4 regions of the Kitasatospora sp. NPDC059146 genome follow, and region 1 is predicted to be linked to each of the others. Evidence: riboswitches for the same ligand, from Rfam matches in the RefSeq annotation. Region 1 holds a riboswitch; each other region holds the start of a gene.
The links. Region 1 has a riboswitch for cyclic di-AMP ahead of ACFXPX_RS35525 (hypothetical protein). Riboswitches for the same ligand answer to the same signal wherever they lie in the genome.
Positions count from the first base shown of each region.

Region 2: another riboswitch for cyclic di-AMP. It lies ahead of ACFXPX_RS26220 (peptidoglycan DD-metalloendopeptidase family protein); the one in region 1 lies ahead of ACFXPX_RS35525 (hypothetical protein).
Region 3: another riboswitch for cyclic di-AMP. It lies ahead of ACFXPX_RS38415 (transglycosylase family protein); the one in region 1 lies ahead of ACFXPX_RS35525 (hypothetical protein).
Region 4: another riboswitch for cyclic di-AMP. It lies ahead of ACFXPX_RS36035 (NlpC/P60 family protein); the one in region 1 lies ahead of ACFXPX_RS35525 (hypothetical protein).

Region 1 is NZ_JBHZCY010000126.1:3,353-7,555, forward strand. Features, by position in the region: gene ACFXPX_RS35515 (IclR family transcriptional regulator) at 1-268, shown strand, start outside; gene ACFXPX_RS35520 (hypothetical protein) at 440-1,048, shown strand; gene ACFXPX_RS35525 (hypothetical protein) at 1,129-2,469, opposite strand; cyclic di-AMP (ydaO/yuaA leader) riboswitch at 2,477-2,584, opposite strand; gene ACFXPX_RS35530 (MoaF N-terminal domain-containing protein) at 3,029-3,358, shown strand; gene ACFXPX_RS35535 (alpha/beta hydrolase) at 3,432-4,203, opposite strand, start outside.
Region 2 is NZ_JBHZCY010000068.1:7,925-12,127, forward strand. Features, by position in the region: gene purB (adenylosuccinate lyase) at 1-117, shown strand, start outside; gene ACFXPX_RS26215 (MFS transporter) at 125-1,666, opposite strand; cyclic di-AMP (ydaO/yuaA leader) riboswitch at 1,979-2,161, shown strand; gene ACFXPX_RS26220 (peptidoglycan DD-metalloendopeptidase family protein) at 2,164-3,129, shown strand; gene ACFXPX_RS26225 (DUF2470 domain-containing protein) at 3,389-4,114, opposite strand.
Region 3 is NZ_JBHZCY010000152.1:7,145-11,347, reverse strand. Features, by position in the region: gene ACFXPX_RS38425 (SDR family NAD(P)-dependent oxidoreductase) at 1-44, opposite strand, end outside; gene ACFXPX_RS38420 (cytochrome P450) at 347-1,648, shown strand; cyclic di-AMP (ydaO/yuaA leader) riboswitch at 1,858-2,028, shown strand; gene ACFXPX_RS38415 (transglycosylase family protein) at 2,030-2,812, shown strand; gene eno (phosphopyruvate hydratase) at 3,093-4,203, shown strand, end outside.
Region 4 is NZ_JBHZCY010000130.1:11,256-15,458, reverse strand. Features, by position in the region: gene ACFXPX_RS36040 (NlpC/P60 family protein) at 1-485, opposite strand, end outside; gene ACFXPX_RS36035 (NlpC/P60 family protein) at 712-1,827, opposite strand; cyclic di-AMP (ydaO/yuaA leader) riboswitch at 1,838-1,993, opposite strand; gene ACFXPX_RS36030 (NlpC/P60 family protein) at 2,333-3,367, opposite strand; gene ACFXPX_RS36025 (NYN domain-containing protein) at 3,589-4,203, opposite strand, start outside.

The sequences.
Region 1 (4,203 bases):
CACCGAGTACACCCTCACCGACCCGCAGGAGCTGATGGACCAGCTCGCCGAGGCGCGCGAGCGCGGGTACGTGGTGGACGACCAGGAGCAGGAGATCGGCGTCCGCTGCATTGCGCTCGCCGTCCCGGGCGCGCCGACGCCCACCGCGCTCTCCGTCTCCGGCCCGGAGGCCCGGATCCGGGCGCTGGAGGAGCAGGCGGGGGCGTCCGCACTGGTGCCGGTGATGCACCAGATCGCGGCCCGGCTGGGGCAGGTCCTGGCGCCATGACGTTCCGTCAACCCCTTTCAGGCGAACGGTAGATCCGGCGAGGACCGGTGCCCGCCGTTCGAGTGGCGGCGGGCGAGTTGTGCCGCTATCGCGGCCACGGCTCGGACACCCTGGTGCGGGCGCGGCCCGCGACAGCGCGGGCCGCCGGAGCGTGGGAGCAGGGTGGACGGCGTGGAGCAGCACGGAGTACGGGGCGGCGCGGGGCGCAGGAGGTTCGGCCGGGCCGGATTGCTGGCGGCGGTGACGGCGGGCTGCGCGGTGGCCTCACTGGCCGCCGGGCCCTCCTGGGCGGTGCGGCACCCGGTGCCGCGCCCGGATCTGGGGACCGTCGCGCCGGGGGCGCCCGAGGCGTCCACTCTGCCCGCCGTGGTCGCCAAGACGTCCCGCTCCCACCTGGAGGTGGTCCGGATCGACCCGGATCCGGCGCCGCCCGGCGGCGCCACCACCATCCACGCCTTCGTCGCCAATCTCGGCCCGGACACCACCGCCTCACCGCTCACGATCACGGTCACCCTGCCGAACGGGGTGACCCCGGAGGGCCCGTACTTCCCCGACAACTGCGCGGTCATCTCGCGCGGCAGGCAGGTGCGCTGCGTGTTCGGTCCCGGACTGCCGGACGGGCGCAGCGTGACCGCCCTCGTCCCGGTCCGGCTCTCCGACGACCTGGAGCTCGGGATCCTGGAGGGCGGCTCGGTCGAGGTGCGCAGCGCGGACGACCCCGGCGGCAGGGGTCACCGGGAGGAGTTCGACATCAAGGTCGTCGAGACGGCGGGCGACTGACGCGACGGATCGCCCCACCGGTCACCGGCCGCCGGCGAGCGGCTGCCGGACCTCCGGTGACCGGTGGGGCGGGCTCGTGGTTACCGGTAGACGCGGACGTAGTCGGCGGCCATGGTGATCGGGGTGTTCCCCTGCGGGGCCGGGTGGTACTTGCCGGCGCTCACCGAGAGGTTGAGGATCAGGTACGCCGAGAAGTTGGCCCCGACGCCCTTGCCGTCCGAGAACACCTTGACGCCGTTGACGTACCAGTCCACCGAGTTGGCGCCGTAGTAGGTGCCGATGGTCACCCACTGGTCGGTGCCGATGGCGCTCGCGTCGGTGTAGTAGTCGGGGTTGCCGGGGTTGACGTGGTTGGTCAGCTCCAGCAGGTTCGGGTTGTCGGGGTGGTACTCGAAGGAGTCGATCTCCCCGTTGCCGTTCTTCCAGGTCCACAGGGCGGGCCAGGCGCCGGTACCGGCGGGCAGCTTGACCCGGGTCTCGGCGTAGTCGCCGGTCTTGACCTGGAACCCCTCGGCGGAGCCCTCGGTGGTCAGGAAGCCGGTGTTCCAGGACTGCTTGCCGTTCTCCAGCGTCGGCCCGCCCGGGGTGGCGGTGAAGGTGGCGACGCCGTTCGCGACGGTGACGTTGTTCTTGTTCAGCCAGTCGAGCTTGTTGTCGTCCGGGTTGTGGTTCCCGTACTTGTACGAGGTGCTCTTGTCGCCGACCCAGCGCTGGCCCCAGTTGATCGGGCCGTTGAACTCGTCGGACCAGGTCAGCGACTTGCCGGCGATCGGGGAGGACGACGCCGGGGTCGTCGGGGTGGCCGTGGCGGTGGGGGTCGGCGTCGCGGTCGGGCTCGCGGTCGGGGACGCGGTGGGGGACGCGGTCGCGGTGGGCTTCGCCGTCGGGCTCGCGGTCGCGGTCGGGGAGGGGGTGGGCTTCGCCGTCGGGGACGGGGTCGGCGTGGGCGTACCCGTGGCCGAGACCACCAGCTGCTGCGAGGGCAGGTTGTGCCAGGCGCCGCCGAGGTCCTGCCAGAAGCCGAACTGGGTGTACGTCCCGGCGGCCAGGGTGCGGGCGGCGCTGGTGTAGGTGAGTCCGCCGGGGCAGATCTGCACGTTGCTCGCGTTGCCCGGGAAGTCCAGGTTGGTGCCGCGCGCGTCGCGGACGCCCACGCCGACGGTCTTGGCGGTGAAGCAGGACGAGGAGTGCAACGCCAGCGAGGCGGTGCCCGCCTTCCCCGCGACCATGGTGGCGGGGGCGAGGCGGTCCTGGGTGACGGTCGGGCCGGTGGCGGCCTGGGCGCCGGAGACGGACGGCAGGCCGAGCAGGCCGGCACCGGTGATGGCGAGCGCCCCGGTCGTGGCGAGGGCGGTGTTGCGGCCACGGTGGGACGGACGGGCGTGGCGGGGCGCGCGACGGCGCCGGGCAGGCTGGTGCATGGGGGTCCTCTGCCACGCCTGCGAGGTGAGCTGTCGGATTCGGGCTGCAGTTGCCCGGCCGCCTGTGGAGCGGCTTCACCCCTAGCCACGCCCCGCACGCTGGTGCGTACGGGCCGGGCGCTGACCTTGGTTCCCCCGCTCCCGTCCGCTGTGGTGCTCGGGTACTCGCCGGCGGGTGGACGGGACTCGGCGTCCCGGCGGCGGGGTCCGCGACAGCGGACGACGACTGCAGGCTAGGCAGGCCGTCCGTGGACGGACAACCTCATGGGGCCGGTTGTCGCGCAGCTCACAGTGGTGTCGATCAACGACGCTGCGTGGCGGCCGAGTTGATCAATGGAGCCGACGCCGACCCGCGGCCCCGCCGGGCCCGCCCGGGATGGGGGTCACACACGGTGCGCGGCGCGGCGGTGGCGGACCGTGTGTGACCGCCGTGGCGTGGAGCCGCCCGAGTCCGCCCCATCGGATAAATTGGAGCCCTGGGATTTTCCGCGGTGCACAAGAGCACCGGCCGGAGCCGTACGACCCGTCCCCCGTTCCAGAGAAGAGGTTCCGCCCCACCATGACCGCGTCCCTGCCCGCCTTCGCCGGCCGTACCTACGTCTTCCGGGCCGACAACGGCGCGGCCTTCCGCAACTCCTACTCGGCCGACGGCACCCGGCTGCGCTGGGAGGGCCTCGGTGAGTCGGCGGGCCAGTGGGAGGACGTGCGGCTGCACGTCGCCGAGGTCGCGCCGGAGATCTACTTCATCAGCTGGACGGAGCAGAGCGGGATCACCGTCAGTCACGTGATGGACCTCAACGCGCTGACCGTACGGGCCTTCTGGACCTTCGAGGGCGAGGGCGGCCGGGTCGGCCAGCTGCACACCGGGACGCTGGAACGGGTCGCCTGACCGGCGCCGGAACGCACCGAACCCCCGGGAGCCGAGGCTTCCGGGGGTTCGGTGCGTTCCGCGGGCGGCGCCGTCAGACGGTCTGGCCCGGGTGGCCCGGCTGGTTCGGGACCTTGAGGTGCTGGGACAGCCACTCCAGCGAGGACGGCAGCAGGGCGCTCCAGGTCTCGAAGTTGTGGCCGCCGTTCTCGAGCATGCTGTAGGAGACCTTCATCGGGCTCCTCGCGGCGTCGATGAACGCCTCGGTGTCGTGCTTGTAGTTGCCGTCGCCCTTCTTGGTGCCGGCCAGCAGCACGGAGACGTCCGGCTGCGGCATGTTCTTCAACCGCCACATCAGGTCGGCCTCGTCGCGGCGCTGCTTGCTGCCGCCGAAGAGGTCGCCGGTGGTCGGGTCGTCGGCCGCCTCGTAGTACCCGGACAGGGACACGGCGGTCGGGAAGACGTCCGGGTGGCGCATGGCCAGCTTGAGCGCGCAGTAGCCGCCGGTGGAGTTGCCCATGAAGGCCCAGGCCCGGGGGTCGGCCGAGACCCGGTAGCTGGCCTGGATCGCCGACGGGACGTCCTTGGTGAAGTACGTGTCGGACTGGGCGCCGCCCGGGATGTCCTCGCACTCGGTGTCCTGCGGCAGGGCGGGCGAGGGACGCATCAGGACCATGACGGTCGGCTGCATCCGGCCCTCCTGCAGCAGCTTGAGCGCGGCGCCCGGGTAGTTGAAGCGGGTGATCAGGTTCTCGGCGATTCCTGGGAATCCGGTGCTGACGATCACGGCCGGGAACTGCTTCTGCGCGTACTCGGGCTGGAAGTACTGCGGCGGCAGGTAGACGAAGCCCTCGGTCGACAGCCGG
Region 2 (4,203 bases), on a different contig from region 1:
CGGCTGTCCTTCACCGGTGCGGCCGGGGCGCAGGTCGCCGAGGTCGTCCGACAGGTGGAGGCCGTCGCGGCGGCCTACCCGGAGGCGGCCAAGTACGCCCCCGGCGACATCCTCTGACGAGGAGTCAGTTCTCTGACGAGGGCCCTGCCGCCGTTCCGGTGGCGGGGCCCTCGCGCGTCCGGGGGCGGCCCGGGTCGAGCGGCGGGGTGGTGGTGGCGCAGGGCCAGTCGCAGTTCGGCTCGGCCACCGGGTGCTCCTCCTCCGGCGCCAGCACATTGCCCCGGACGGTGGCGAAGGCGATCAGCCCGCCGGCGGCCAGCAGCCCCGCGCAGATCAGCATCGCGGTGTGGAAGGCGGAGTCCACCGCGGAGGGCACCCGGTAGGCGTCGCCGCTCAGTCCGGCCAGGGCCGGCAGGGCGGCGACCGCGAGCAGGCCCGCCGCGCGGGCGGCGGCGTTGTTGACGCCGCTGGCGATGCCCGCGTGCCGCACCTCGACGGCGGCCAGCACGGTGGCGGTCAGCGGGGCGACCAGCAGCGTCATCCCGGAGCCCATCACCGCGACCGCGGGCAGCACGTCCGCCCAGTAGGAGGAGCCGGGGCCGGTGCGCAGCATCAGCAGCACCCCGACGGCGCACAGCAGCGGGCCGACGGTGAGCGGGACGCGCGGGCCGATCCGCTTGCCGAGCCGTCCGGCGCGCGCGGACAGGGTCAGCATCAGCACCGTGATCGGCACCAGGGCGAAGCCGGAGACCAGCGGGGAGAAGCCCGAGACGATCTGCAGCTGCACCACCAGCAGGAAGAAGACCCCGCTGAACGCCGCGTAGACGCAGAGGGTGACCAGGTTCACGGCGGTGAACAGCCGGGAGGAGAACAGGCCGAGCGGCAGCATCGGGTCGGGCGTGCGCCGCTCGACGGCCACGAAGGCGGCGGCCAGCAGCAGGCCGATCGCACCGGTGACCCAGACGGCGGGGGACAGTCCCTCCCCGGCGGCGGTGAGCGCGTAGGTGACGGCGCCGAGCGCGAGGGCGGCGAGCAGGGCGCCGGGCACGTCGAAGCGGCCGGCGGCGGACTCGTCCCGGCTCTCCGGGACGTAACGGGAGGTCGCCGCGATCACGGCGGCGGCCAGCGGCAGGTTCAGCAGGAAGATCCAGCGCCAGCCCGGGCCGTCCACCAGCCAGCCGCCGAGGAAGGGGCCGACGGCCGCCGACACCCCGCCCAGGCCGGACCAGAGGCCGACCGCCGCCGAGCGGTCGTCCGGGTGGAAGACCGCCTGGAGCATGGCCAGCGAGCCCGGGGTGAGCAGCGCGCCGCCGATGCCCTGGACGGCGCGGGCGGCGATCAGCACGTGGATGGTCGGGGCCGCGGCGCAGGCCGCGGAGGCGACGGCGAACCAGACCACGCCGATCAGGAAGACCCGGCGCCGTCCGTAGCGGTCGCCGAGGGCGCCGCCGAGCAGGATCAGGCCGGCCAGGGTGAGCAGATAGGCGTTCAGGGTCCATTGCAGGGAGGCGAGGGAGGCGCCGAGGTCGGCGCCGATCCGGGGCAGGGCGACGTTGACGACGGTGCCGTCGAGCATCGCCATGCTGGAGCCGAGCACCGTCGCGAGGAGTACCCAGCGGCCCTGCGCGGTGCCCAGGCGCAGAGTGCCGGCTTGAGAGGTGGCCACGGGCCGAATCCTGCGCCCGCCGGGGCGTACGTGACAAGGGTCACCGGGTGGTGTGTCGGTCGGTGGCGGTGCGTGAACGGACGGTCGCACGGGGGTGGTCCCGGCGGCGCAGGGTGGTGGATCAGTGGCGCCGGGTGAATGGATCGTGCACGGAGCGTGCAAGGGATCATTCGGAGGGTGACGGGGCCGCGGGGGTTGTTGCCGATTCAAGAGATCGACATTGCTTCACCCGAACGGATGAGTTTTAGTTCAGCGACCGCCCGGCCAGTCCGGACGGATCCACCGGGTGGAACGCCGAGTCCTGCCGCTGCCCGGTGGCTCGCACCGAACTCTGTACGGCAGGAGCGGGGGACCCACAGGTAAGTCGCCGGACCGGAGTTCGCGCCTTTTCGGGCGCGGACCACCAGGGCCGGCTTGGGGTGAAGCCGCACATGCGGCCGGGCAACTCCAGCCCGAACCCGACAGCTCACCTCGCAGGCGTCGGAGAGGAAAATTCCATGCCTGCACAGGCTCGTCGTATCGCCCTGCCCCGTGCCGCCCGCATCGGCATCGCCACCGCCGTCACCGGGGCCTCGTTCGTCCTGCCGCTCGTGACCGCGATGAGCGCCCAGGCGCACACCGCCCCGGCGGCCACCACCGCCCCGGCCGCTTCCGGGGCCGCCGCTCCGGCTGCCGCCCCGGCCGCCCAGCAGAGCTACCGCGTCGTCAGCGGTGACACCCTGTCGAAGATCGCCGACGCCAAGAACGTCGAGGGCGGCTGGCACGCGCTGTACGAGCAGAACCGCTCGGTGGTCGGCGCCGACCCGAACCTGATCTTCCCCGGTCAGCAGCTGGCCCTCGCCGGTCACGCCGCCGCTCCGGCGAAGCCTGCCGCCCCGGCCAAGCCGGCCGCTCCGGCGAAGTCCGCCGCGCCGGTCACCCAGGACACCTCCGCTGCCGCGGACTCCCAGGTGCAGGTCCGGACCGAGGCCGCCAAGCCCGGCGCCCAGGTGCAGACCCAGGTTCAGACCGCCGCCCCGGCCCAGGCCGTGACCGCGGCCCCGGTCGCCGCCACCTCCGGCTACGTCGCCCCGCTCGCCAACCCCGTGCTGGGCGAGGCCTACGGCGTGGCCGGCTCGATGTGGGCCTCCGGCCACCACACCGGCCAGGACTTCGTCGCCTCCACCGGCACCCCGCTGCGCGCCGTCGCCAACGGTGTCGTGGTGAAGGCCGGCAGCGACGGCGCCTACGGCAACGAGGTCGAGATCAAGCTCGCCGACGGCAAGTACGCCCAGTACGCGCACCTGTCCTCGATCGGCGTGAGCGTCGGTCAGACCGTCACCGCCGGCCAGCAGCTCGGTCTCTCCGGTGCGACCGGCAACGTGACCGGCCCGCACCTGCACTTCGAGATCCGTACCGGTTCCGAGTACGGCTCGGACATCGACCCGGTCGCCTACCTGCGGGCGCACGGCGTCGCGCTCTGACCCTCCGGGTCCTTCCGCAGGAACGTGTGAACCACCGCTGGTGCGGGGCGAATCGACGCCCGGGATGGTCATGTCGGGTGACCGCTCGACCGGGTGATCGCCGCACCGGTGGACCTGGGCGCGGGACACGCCCAAGGCCGGCCCGGCCGTACGGGACAACCTCTCGTACGGCCGGGCCGGCCGCTGCCGTTTTCCGCTCGGTCGTCGTGGTCCACGGGTACGTCTCGTATTCGCGCTGACTGCGCCGACTGCGGCGGCGTCAGGTGCGGCGGGCCGGGAGGCCGTGTTCGGCGGCGGCCATCAGGTCGTGCATCCGGTGGCCGAAGTCCTCGGTGTCGCGGGCGGGTTCGGGGAAGACCAGGCGGACGTCGCGGTGGCCGTGCGAGTGGTCCAGGCGCAGCACCAGGCCGTGGCGGTCCAGGGCGAGCGGGCGGACGGCCGGGCCGTGGGTGAGCAGCGCCGGGTCGAGCAGCCGGGTGAGCAGGTCGAGGGCGTCGGCGTGGTCGTCGGCCAGGTGGGTGAGCAGGGCGGCCTCGTGACGGGCCAGCGGGTCGGGGGCGGCGAGGGAGAGGTCGGCGGCGGTGAGCGCGCCGGTGCCGTACGGGGTGGCGAGGACGGCGTGGGCGACGTCGACCCGCAGGTGGACGCTGAGGCCGTCGTCGGCGAGGTGGGCCAGGTGCAGCCGGCCGGCCAGGGTGAGTCGGCCGCGGATGCGGTCGCGGACGGCCACGGGGGAGACGTCGGTGACGTCGAGCACGACGGCCAGGCCGTCGGTGGCGGTGGCGCCGGCGAGGGCCGCGACGAGCGGGGCGTCCAGCGGGGCGCGCAGGCGCAGCCGGGAGCCGTGGACGGAGACCGGGGTGTCCAGGTCGTGGTGCTCGCCGAGGGCGCGGACGGTGAGCGAGGAGGTCGCGCTGAGCAGGCTGCGGACCCGCTCGGCGGTGGTGGGCTCGGGCACCTCGGCGTCACCGGCGGTGATGCTCATGAACGGACCTCCTGTTGGTTAGGTGAGGCTAACCTAATGTCCCCCTGGAGGTGTGGCAAGTGGGCGGGCGGTGGCGCGGCGGCGTGGCG
Region 3 (4,203 bases), on a different contig from region 1:
CCCGCGAGTACCGCGATGACGACGACTGCTCCGCTGACCGTCATTGGTCCAGCTCCTCCCTGCGGGCGACACCGCACCGGCGCCCGCGCGTACTTCGGAGGATCGTAGGCAGGTCCTGACCCTCCGCAACAGGGATTACCCCTCAGGTGACCAGGCTCACGCCTGCCGCCCGGCCAAGAGCTGGCCAAGGCCCGTCCACGCACCGTCCACGGGCCGTCCACGGAGTGTCGGCGTTCCGCTCGCGCGCCGGTCACGGACGGTTCGCGCGGCGGTGGCCTCCGGCCGGCCGCGGGGGCGCGTGCGCCGGTGGTCCGGGCCCCTCCGGTCCAGCGGTTACGGTCGACCCATGCCAGCTCAGCCCGAGGGCGCCCAGCCCGCCGCCCAGCCCGACCCGCAGCTCTTCACCTGGGAGTTCGCCGCAGACCCGTACCCCGCCTACGCCTGGCTGCGCGAGCACGCCCCGGTGCACCGCACCACGCTGCCGAGCGGGGTGGAGGCCTGGCTGGTGACGCGCTACGCGGACGCCCGGCAGGCGCTCGCGGACGGCCGGCTCTCGAAGAACCCGGCGCACCACAGCGGGCAGGCGCACCGCACCGGCCGGGTGGGCATCCCGGGGGAGCGGCAGGCGGACCTGATGACCCACCTGCTGAACATCGACCCGCCGGACCACACCCGGCTGCGCCGCCTGGTGTCGAAGGCGTTCACGCCGCGCCGGGTGGCGGAGTTCGAGCCGCGGGTGCAGCAGCTCACCGACCGGCTGATCGACGGCTTCGCGCAGCGCGGTTCGGCGGACCTGATCCACGAGTTCGCGTTCCCGCTCCCCATCTACGCGATCTGCGACATGCTCGGCGTTCCCTCCGAGGACCAGGACGACTTCCGGGACTGGGCCGGAATGATGATCCGGCACGGGGGCGGCCAACGCGGCGGCGTGGGGCGGGCGGTGAAGCGGATGCGGGCGTACCTGCTGGAGCTGATCCACCGCAAGCGGGCGGACCTCGGGGACGACCTGATCTCCGGCCTGATCCGGGCGAGCGACCACGGCGAGCACCTGACCGAGAACGAGGCCGCCGCGATGGCCTTCATCCTCCTCTTCGCCGGGTTCGAGACGACGGTGAACCTGATCGGCAACGGGACGTACGCGCTGCTGCGCAATCCCGGGCAGCGGGCCCTGCTGCAGGAGTCGGTGGCCCGCGGCGAGACCGCGCTGCTGGAGACCGGGATCGAGGAACTCCTGCGCTACGACGGGCCGGTGGAGTTGGCGACCTGGCGGTTCGCGACCGCTCCGCTGACCATCGGCGGGGTGGAGATCCCGGTCGGGGACCCGGTGCTGGTGGTGCTGGCGGCGGCGGACCGCGATCCGGCCAGGTTCTCCGACGAGAACACCCTCGACCTGGCCCGGAGCGACAACCCGCACCTGGGGTTCGGGCACGGCATCCACTACTGCATCGGAGCCCCGCTGGCCCGGCTGGAGGGGCGGTCCGCGCTGGCCACGCTGCTTTCCCGGCTGCCGGATCTGCGGCTGGCCGAAAGCCCGGAGAATCTGCGCTGGCGGGGTGGCCTGATCATGCGTGGATTGCGCGAACTTCCGGTCGAATTCAGTCCGGAGCCCCGGTCGCCGCACAGTCGTCCTGAGGCCACGACACGCTGACGAAGCATCCGGAACCGGCCACCGGCGGTGGTATGAACGCTCATCAAACCGGACAAAGCCCCGCCGTTGGTAGGCGATCGAACACGGGCCGTAATTCTTGTGTGATGTCGGTGATATGAGCTTGTGATTCGTCTGAGGATCTGTCTAGTCTCCGTGGAGTTCGCAGCTGCGGACCTCGTGCGCGGACGCCGAATCCTGCCCGCCGCGTCACGGGAAACCGACCAGAACCCTGGGCAGGGGCGGGGGAACCAGGTTTGTTGCCGTTCCTCCACGGCTCGGGGTGAAGCCGCCCGCGCGGAATCGATTCCGCAGACGGCGGCCGGGCCACCTCCCGGTCCGAACCCGACAGCTCACCTCGCAGGCGTGCGGAGAGGGACCTTCATGCTGTTCGTTGGAACCGGCCGTCATCGCCGTCGCACCCAGGCCGAGAAGGCCATCGCCGTCGCCGGTGTGGCCGGCGTCGGACTCGCACTGCCGCTCCTCTCCGCCACCGGCGCCTCCGCCGCCCCGGCCTCCGTCTGGGACTCCGTCGCCCAGTGCGAGAGCGGCGGCAACTGGAGCATCAACACCGGCAACGGCTTCTCCGGCGGCCTCCAGTTCACCCCCAGCACCTGGAAGGCGTACGGCGGCACCGCGTACGCGGCGCAGGCCAACCAGGCCAGCAAGGGGCAGCAGATCGCCGTCGCCGAGAAGGTCCTCGCCTCGCAGGGCCCCGGCGCCTGGCCGGTCTGCTCCCAGAAGGCGGGCCTGAGCAAGGGCGGCGCCCCGGCCCAGGTGGACACCTCCTCGGACGCCAAGCCGCAGAAGCAGCAGGCCCAGAAGCAGGCACCCAAGCAGCAGGCCCCCAAGGCCGCCGCCAAGCCCGCCCAGCCGAAGCCGGTCCAGCAGTACGCGCCGAAGCACGCCGCGCCGAAGCAGGCCGAGCAGCCCGCCGCCCCGTCGGCGCAGCAGTACGCCCCCAAGCACGCCGCCCCGCGGGCCGCGCAGGCCCCGGCCGCCACGACCGGCCACGACTACACCGTCCGGGACGGTGACACCCTGTCGGGCATCGCCACCGCCCAGGGCGTGTCCGGCGGCTGGCAGGCGCTCTACGACGGCAACCGCACCACGGTCGGCGGCAACCCGGACATGATCGTGCCCGGCCAGGTCCTGCACCTGGGCTGAGCCGGACCGTTCCACGGAGAACGACACGCTGGACACGTAGGGGGCCGCGCCCGGCGGCCCCCTACGTCCGCGTTCGCCCGCCCCGATGGACGCCCCGGTGGGACGCACCGGGACGAGCAGGTGAACTACCGGTGGGTAGCCGGGCCACACGGTGAGACGCAGCCCGGGCCGAGGTGGCCCCGGGAGCCCGGGCGGTTAGGCTCTGGTCGTAACGACTCCGCAATCGTCCGGCCGACAGCACCACCCGCAGCCGGACCCTGCTTCCGCAAGGAGATGCTTCGTGCCGTCCATCGATGTCGTCGTAGCCCGTGAAATCCTCGACTCCCGCGGCAACCCCACGGTCGAGGTCGAGGTCGGCCTCGACGACGGCAGCACGGGTCGTGCCGCTGTTCCGTCGGGTGCCTCGACCGGCGCCTTCGAGGCGCTCGAACTGCGCGACGGCGACAAGAACCGCTACTTCGGCAAGGGCGTGGAGAAGGCCGTCCTGGCCGTCATCGAGCAGATCGGCCCGGAGCTGGTCGGCTACGACGCCACCGAGCAGCGCCTGATCGACCAGGCCATGCTCGACCTGGACGCCACCCCGGACAAGTCCTCGCTCGGCGCCAACGCCATCCTGGGCGTCTCGCTGGCCGTCGCGCACGCCGCCTCCGAGGCCAGCGACCTGCCGCTGTTCCGCTACCTGGGCGGCCCGAACGCCCACGTCCTGCCGGTCCCGATGATGAACATCCTCAACGGCGGCTCGCACGCGGACTCCAACGTCGACATCCAGGAGTTCATGATCGCTCCGATCGGCGCGGAGTCCTTCTCCGAGGCCGTCCGCTGGGGCGTCGAGGTCTACCACACCCTCAAGGGCGTGCTGAAGGAGCGCGGCCTGTCCACCGGCCTCGGCGACGAGGGCGGCTTCGCGCCGAACCTGGACAGCAACCGCGAGGCCCTGGACCTCATCACCGAGGCCATCCAGAAGGCCGGCTACGTGCCCGGCCGCGACATCGCGCTGGCCCTGGACGTCGCCGCCTCCGAGTTCTTCCAGGACGGCGCCTACCAGTTCGAGGGCAAGGCCCTGTCGGCCGCCGAGCTCATCGAGTACTACGCCGAGCTGGTCGCCTCCTACCCGCTGGTCTCCATCGAGGACCCGCTGGACGAGTCGGACTGGGACGGCTGGAAGGCCATGACCGTCAAGCTGGGCGACAAGGTCCAGCTGGTCGGCGACGACCTGTTCGTCACCAACCCGGCCCGCCTGGCCAAGGGCATCGAGACCGGCACCGCCAACGCGCTGCTGGTGAAGGTGAACCAGATCGGCTCGCTGACCGAGACCCTGGACGCCGTCGAGCTGGCCCAGCGCAACGGCTACCGCTGCATGATGTCGCACCGCTCCGGCGAGACCGAGGACG
Region 4 (4,203 bases), on a different contig from region 1:
TCGGTGCGCCGCTGGTCGAGCCGGCGCTGACGGGTGACCAGCTCGTGCAGGGTCTCCTGCTGGCGCTCGGCGGCCTGGCCGAGGGTGCGGGCGCGGGTGAGGTAGGCCTCCGGGTCGCTGGAGAGCATCAGCTGGGCGGTCTGGGTCATCCCGCCGCCCCGGTACTCGGCCCCGGCGACCGTGGCGAGGTCCCCGCGCAGCTCGTTGAGCTGCTCCTGGGCGGCGGCGACCTCGCCCTGGAGGATCGTGGTCTCGCCCAGCAGCCGCTTCTGCGCCTCCTGCGCGGCGTTGTACTTCTCCGAGGCCTGTTCGGCCTCGTCGTACAGCTGCTCGACCTGGGCCTTGACGTCCTTGCGGTCGGGCGCGTCCGGCGCCCCGGGGGCGGCCTGGGCGCTGCCGGCGGTCGCCACACCCAGGGCCGTGGTGGCGGCCGCGGTCAGTACCAGCGCACGGGCGAGCAGTTGGGAACGACGGTGCACGGGCATGCGGCAACGGCTCCAGTCCTGCGGCGCGGCCCCGCGGCCGCGCCCCGGTGGGCGGCCGTCGAGCGGGAGTCCGGTGGCAGACGTTAGCGAGTCCGGGCAAGTGAGTCCAAACCCCTACCGACCCGAATATTTGACCCCTAATCGGACACCAGGTCGAGCCGCCGGAAAAGCCGCAGGCCCGGCCCTCCGTGACGGAGGACCGGGCCCGTGAACGCGTGGCCGGGGATCAGACCCGCACGATGGAGGCCAGCGGCATGTTGGAGACGGCCTCGTAGCGCACCGACGCACCCGGCTTGGGAGCGTGCAGCACCTGGCCGTTGCCCGCGTAGATGCCGACGTGGTGGGCGTCGCCGTAGAAGATCAGCATGTCGCCGGGCTGGGCCTGGGAGATGTCCGAGCCGATCCGGGTGCCGGCGCCGGCCTGCTCCTGCGAGGTGCGCGGCAGCGACACCCCGGCCTGGTTGAACGCCCAGACCATCAGGCCGGAGCAGTCGAAGGAGCTGGGGCCGGTGGCGCCCCAGACGTACGGGCTGCCGACCTTGGTGGCGGCGGCGGCCAGCGCGGCGGCACCGTGCGAACTGCCCGGGGCGATCTTGACCGGCGCGGCGGTGGAGCCCGAGCCGAGGTCGCTGCGGCTGCTGTCGCGCGAGGCGCGGTCCGGGGCGGCGGCCTTCGCGGCGGCGTCCGCCTTGGCCTTGGCGTCGGCGGCGGCCTTGTCCTCGGCCGCCTTGATCGCCTGGCGCTCCTGCTCGGTCAGCGTGTTGAGCAGGTCCTGGGCGGCCTTGAGCTTGTTCTGGACCTCGTCCTTGGAGGCCTTCAGCTGCTGGGTCGTGGACTCCAGCTCGCCGAGCTTGCCCTGGGCCTCGGTGCGGTCCTGGTCCAGCTTGCGCTGCTGGTCCTGGAGCTGCTTGAGCTGGTTCTTCTGGGTGCTGCCCGCCTGGTTCAGCGCGCCGGCCTGGTTGAGGAAGTTGTCCGGGCTGGAGGAGAACATCAGCTGGACCGTCGGGGATATGCCCCCGTTGCGGTACTGCTCGCCGGCGATCTCGGCCAGGCCGCCCTGGAGGTCGGTCACCTGGGCCTGCTGGCGGGCCACCTGGTCCTGGAGGCCGGAGACCTGCTTCTCCAGCTCCTGCTGCTTCTCCTGCGCGGCGTTGTACTTCTCGGTCGCCTGCTCGGCCTGCTCGTTGAGCTGGTCGACCTGCTCCTTGACCTGGTCCTTGGTCGGCTGCGGGTCGGCGTGCGCGCCGGACTGCGCGGAGAGCGCGACGGCGGCGGCGGCGAAACCGGTCAGGATCGAGACGCGGGTACGGCTGGCGGGCTTGGGACGACGATGGGACGCCACGAAGGCGGACTCCTTCTTCCTACGCCGCCTACCGGGTGAGCTGACGGGTTCGGGCCGGAAGCATGCCCTACGACGCCTCACCGGCCTCACCTACGGCCGACCTGGCGCCGATTCACCCCGGAGGAACGTGTGGTTCCCCGGCTCCGCTCCACAGCGCCCCCGACTACTGGGCTCCCCTGTCGGGCAGTCGCTTCGACCTGCCCCGCTGTTTCGCGAACTCGGCGGTAACCACCGCCGCCACCCAGGCTGGGTGATCGACTGTGCGGTGGTTCGGAGCACGACCCTAGTAACTGAACCGTGATCCGTTCAAATCCTTGTCAGAAAAAAGACGGAAGATTACCCATGTTCTTTTGTGAAAATGACTGATGGTGATCACCGGCGCACGCAAAGCTGATCGACTCTCACCCTCCGGCCCGCCCGGTCCGCAAACCCGGAGCGCCACCCCCGACCGGAGGTGGCGCGGATCACAGGGCCGGAACCGGCCCCTCGGGGAGGTACCGGAGCGTCAGATCCGGCGGATCGTGTTGATCGACATCGCGTCGGCCTTCATCACCTTCACCACGTCACCGGTGTGCGGCGCGTGGACCACCATGCCGTTGCCGATGTACATCCCGACGTGGTGCATGTCGCCGCCGTAGATCACCAGGTCACCCGGCTGGGCGGTGGCCAGCGTCACGGCGGTCCCGATGTGGCCCTGCTCCTGCGAGGTGCGCGGCAGCGAGACGCCGGCCTGGCCGTACGCCCAGACCATCAGGCCCGAGCAGTCGAAGGTGGAGGGCCCGGTGGCGCCCCACACGTACGGCGAACCCTGCTTGCTCATCGCCTTGGCCACCGCCACGGCGGCGTAGCCGCTGGCCGGCGGCAGGTTGCTGAGGTCGACCCGGTCGGCGCCGCGGGAGGCGCGGTCGTCCTGCTGCTGCTGGGCCCGGAGCGCGGCCCGGTCGGCGGCGCTGAGCGAGTTCAGCAGGTCCTGGGCGGTCTTCAACTTGGTGTTGACGTCCGCCTTGGCCTGGTTGAGGTCCTTGGTGGTGGAGTCCAGGGAGGCGAGCACGGCGGCCGCCTCGGCCTTCTCCTGGTCCAGCCGGCGCTGCTGGTCGAGCAGGCCCTTGAGCGCCTCGGTCTGGGTGGTGCTGGCCTGCTGGACGCTCGACGCCTTGTCCAGGTAGCCGGACGGGTCGGAGGAGAGCATCAGCTGGACGGACGGGTCGATGCCGCCGGTGCGGTACTGCTCGCCCGCGACCTGGGCCAGGCCCACCTGGAGCTGGCTCATCTGGTCCTGGCTGCGGGCCACCTGGTCCTGGAGCTGGTCGGCCTGCTTGCGGAGCTGGTCGGAGCGCTCCTTGGCGCCGTTGTACTTCTCGGCCGCCTGCTCCTGCTCCTGCTGGAGCTGGTCGATCTGCGCCTTGACGTCACTCTTGTTCGGCTGCGGCGCGGCATGCGCGGCGACCTGGGCGGAGAGGGCGACCGCGGTCGCAGCAGCAGCGGTGAGCACGGAGACCCGCGCGCGGCTCGGCTGCTTGGGACGGCGGTGGGAGGCCAAGGGACCGGCTCCTTCTTCCATCGGACTCACCTGATCAGGTGAGATTCCGGAAAATAGGTTTGACGCCAGACCCTAGTGAAGATCTACCCGTTTTGCCACTCCCCCGAAGGCGTGAACTCCGGTTCCCCCACTGACTTCACCGGATCCGCACACCCGCACGGAAGCCCCACTGACCTGCCGTCACAGCCCCCATCCCGACTCCGACCCGGCTCGGGGCCGGCTCAGGGCCGGGCCAGCCGGTTCAGCAGCAGCACCGAGGCCACCGGGCGCGCACCCGCCTTCCGCACGCCCTCCGCGACCTCCCGGTCGGTGGAGACCACCACCACCGGACGGCCCTGCGGCTCGGCCCGGACCAGACGGCGGATCAGCTCGTCCGCGGTCTCGCCGGTCCGGCTGAACCGTACCCGCACCCCGCGCGGCGGCGCCATGATGACCGGTACGTCCAGGTCCTGCCCGTCGAACACACAGGTGACCTCCGCCTGGGTGCGCTGGGCCAGCATCGCCAGCCCGCCCAGCAGCCGGATCCGCTGCTGCTCCAGCGGCAGCGCCGGGTACCCGGTCTTGGTCACGTTGTAGCCGTCCACCACCAGGTGCACCTGGGGGATCGCCAGCAACTGGTCCAGCAGCGCCGGGTCGTCCTCGGCCAGGCCGCGCCGGGCCACGTCGTGCGGCGAGGCCGACCCCGGCACCACCGCCTCCACCAGGTCCGCCGGGCGGAGCTGGGAGACCGGCAGCGCCAGCTCCCGCTGGAGGCCCTGCGCCGACTGCAGCACGGTGTCCAGCAGCAGCCGCAGCCGCATGTCCTCGACGCTGCGGCCCTCCCGGGCCGAGCGGCG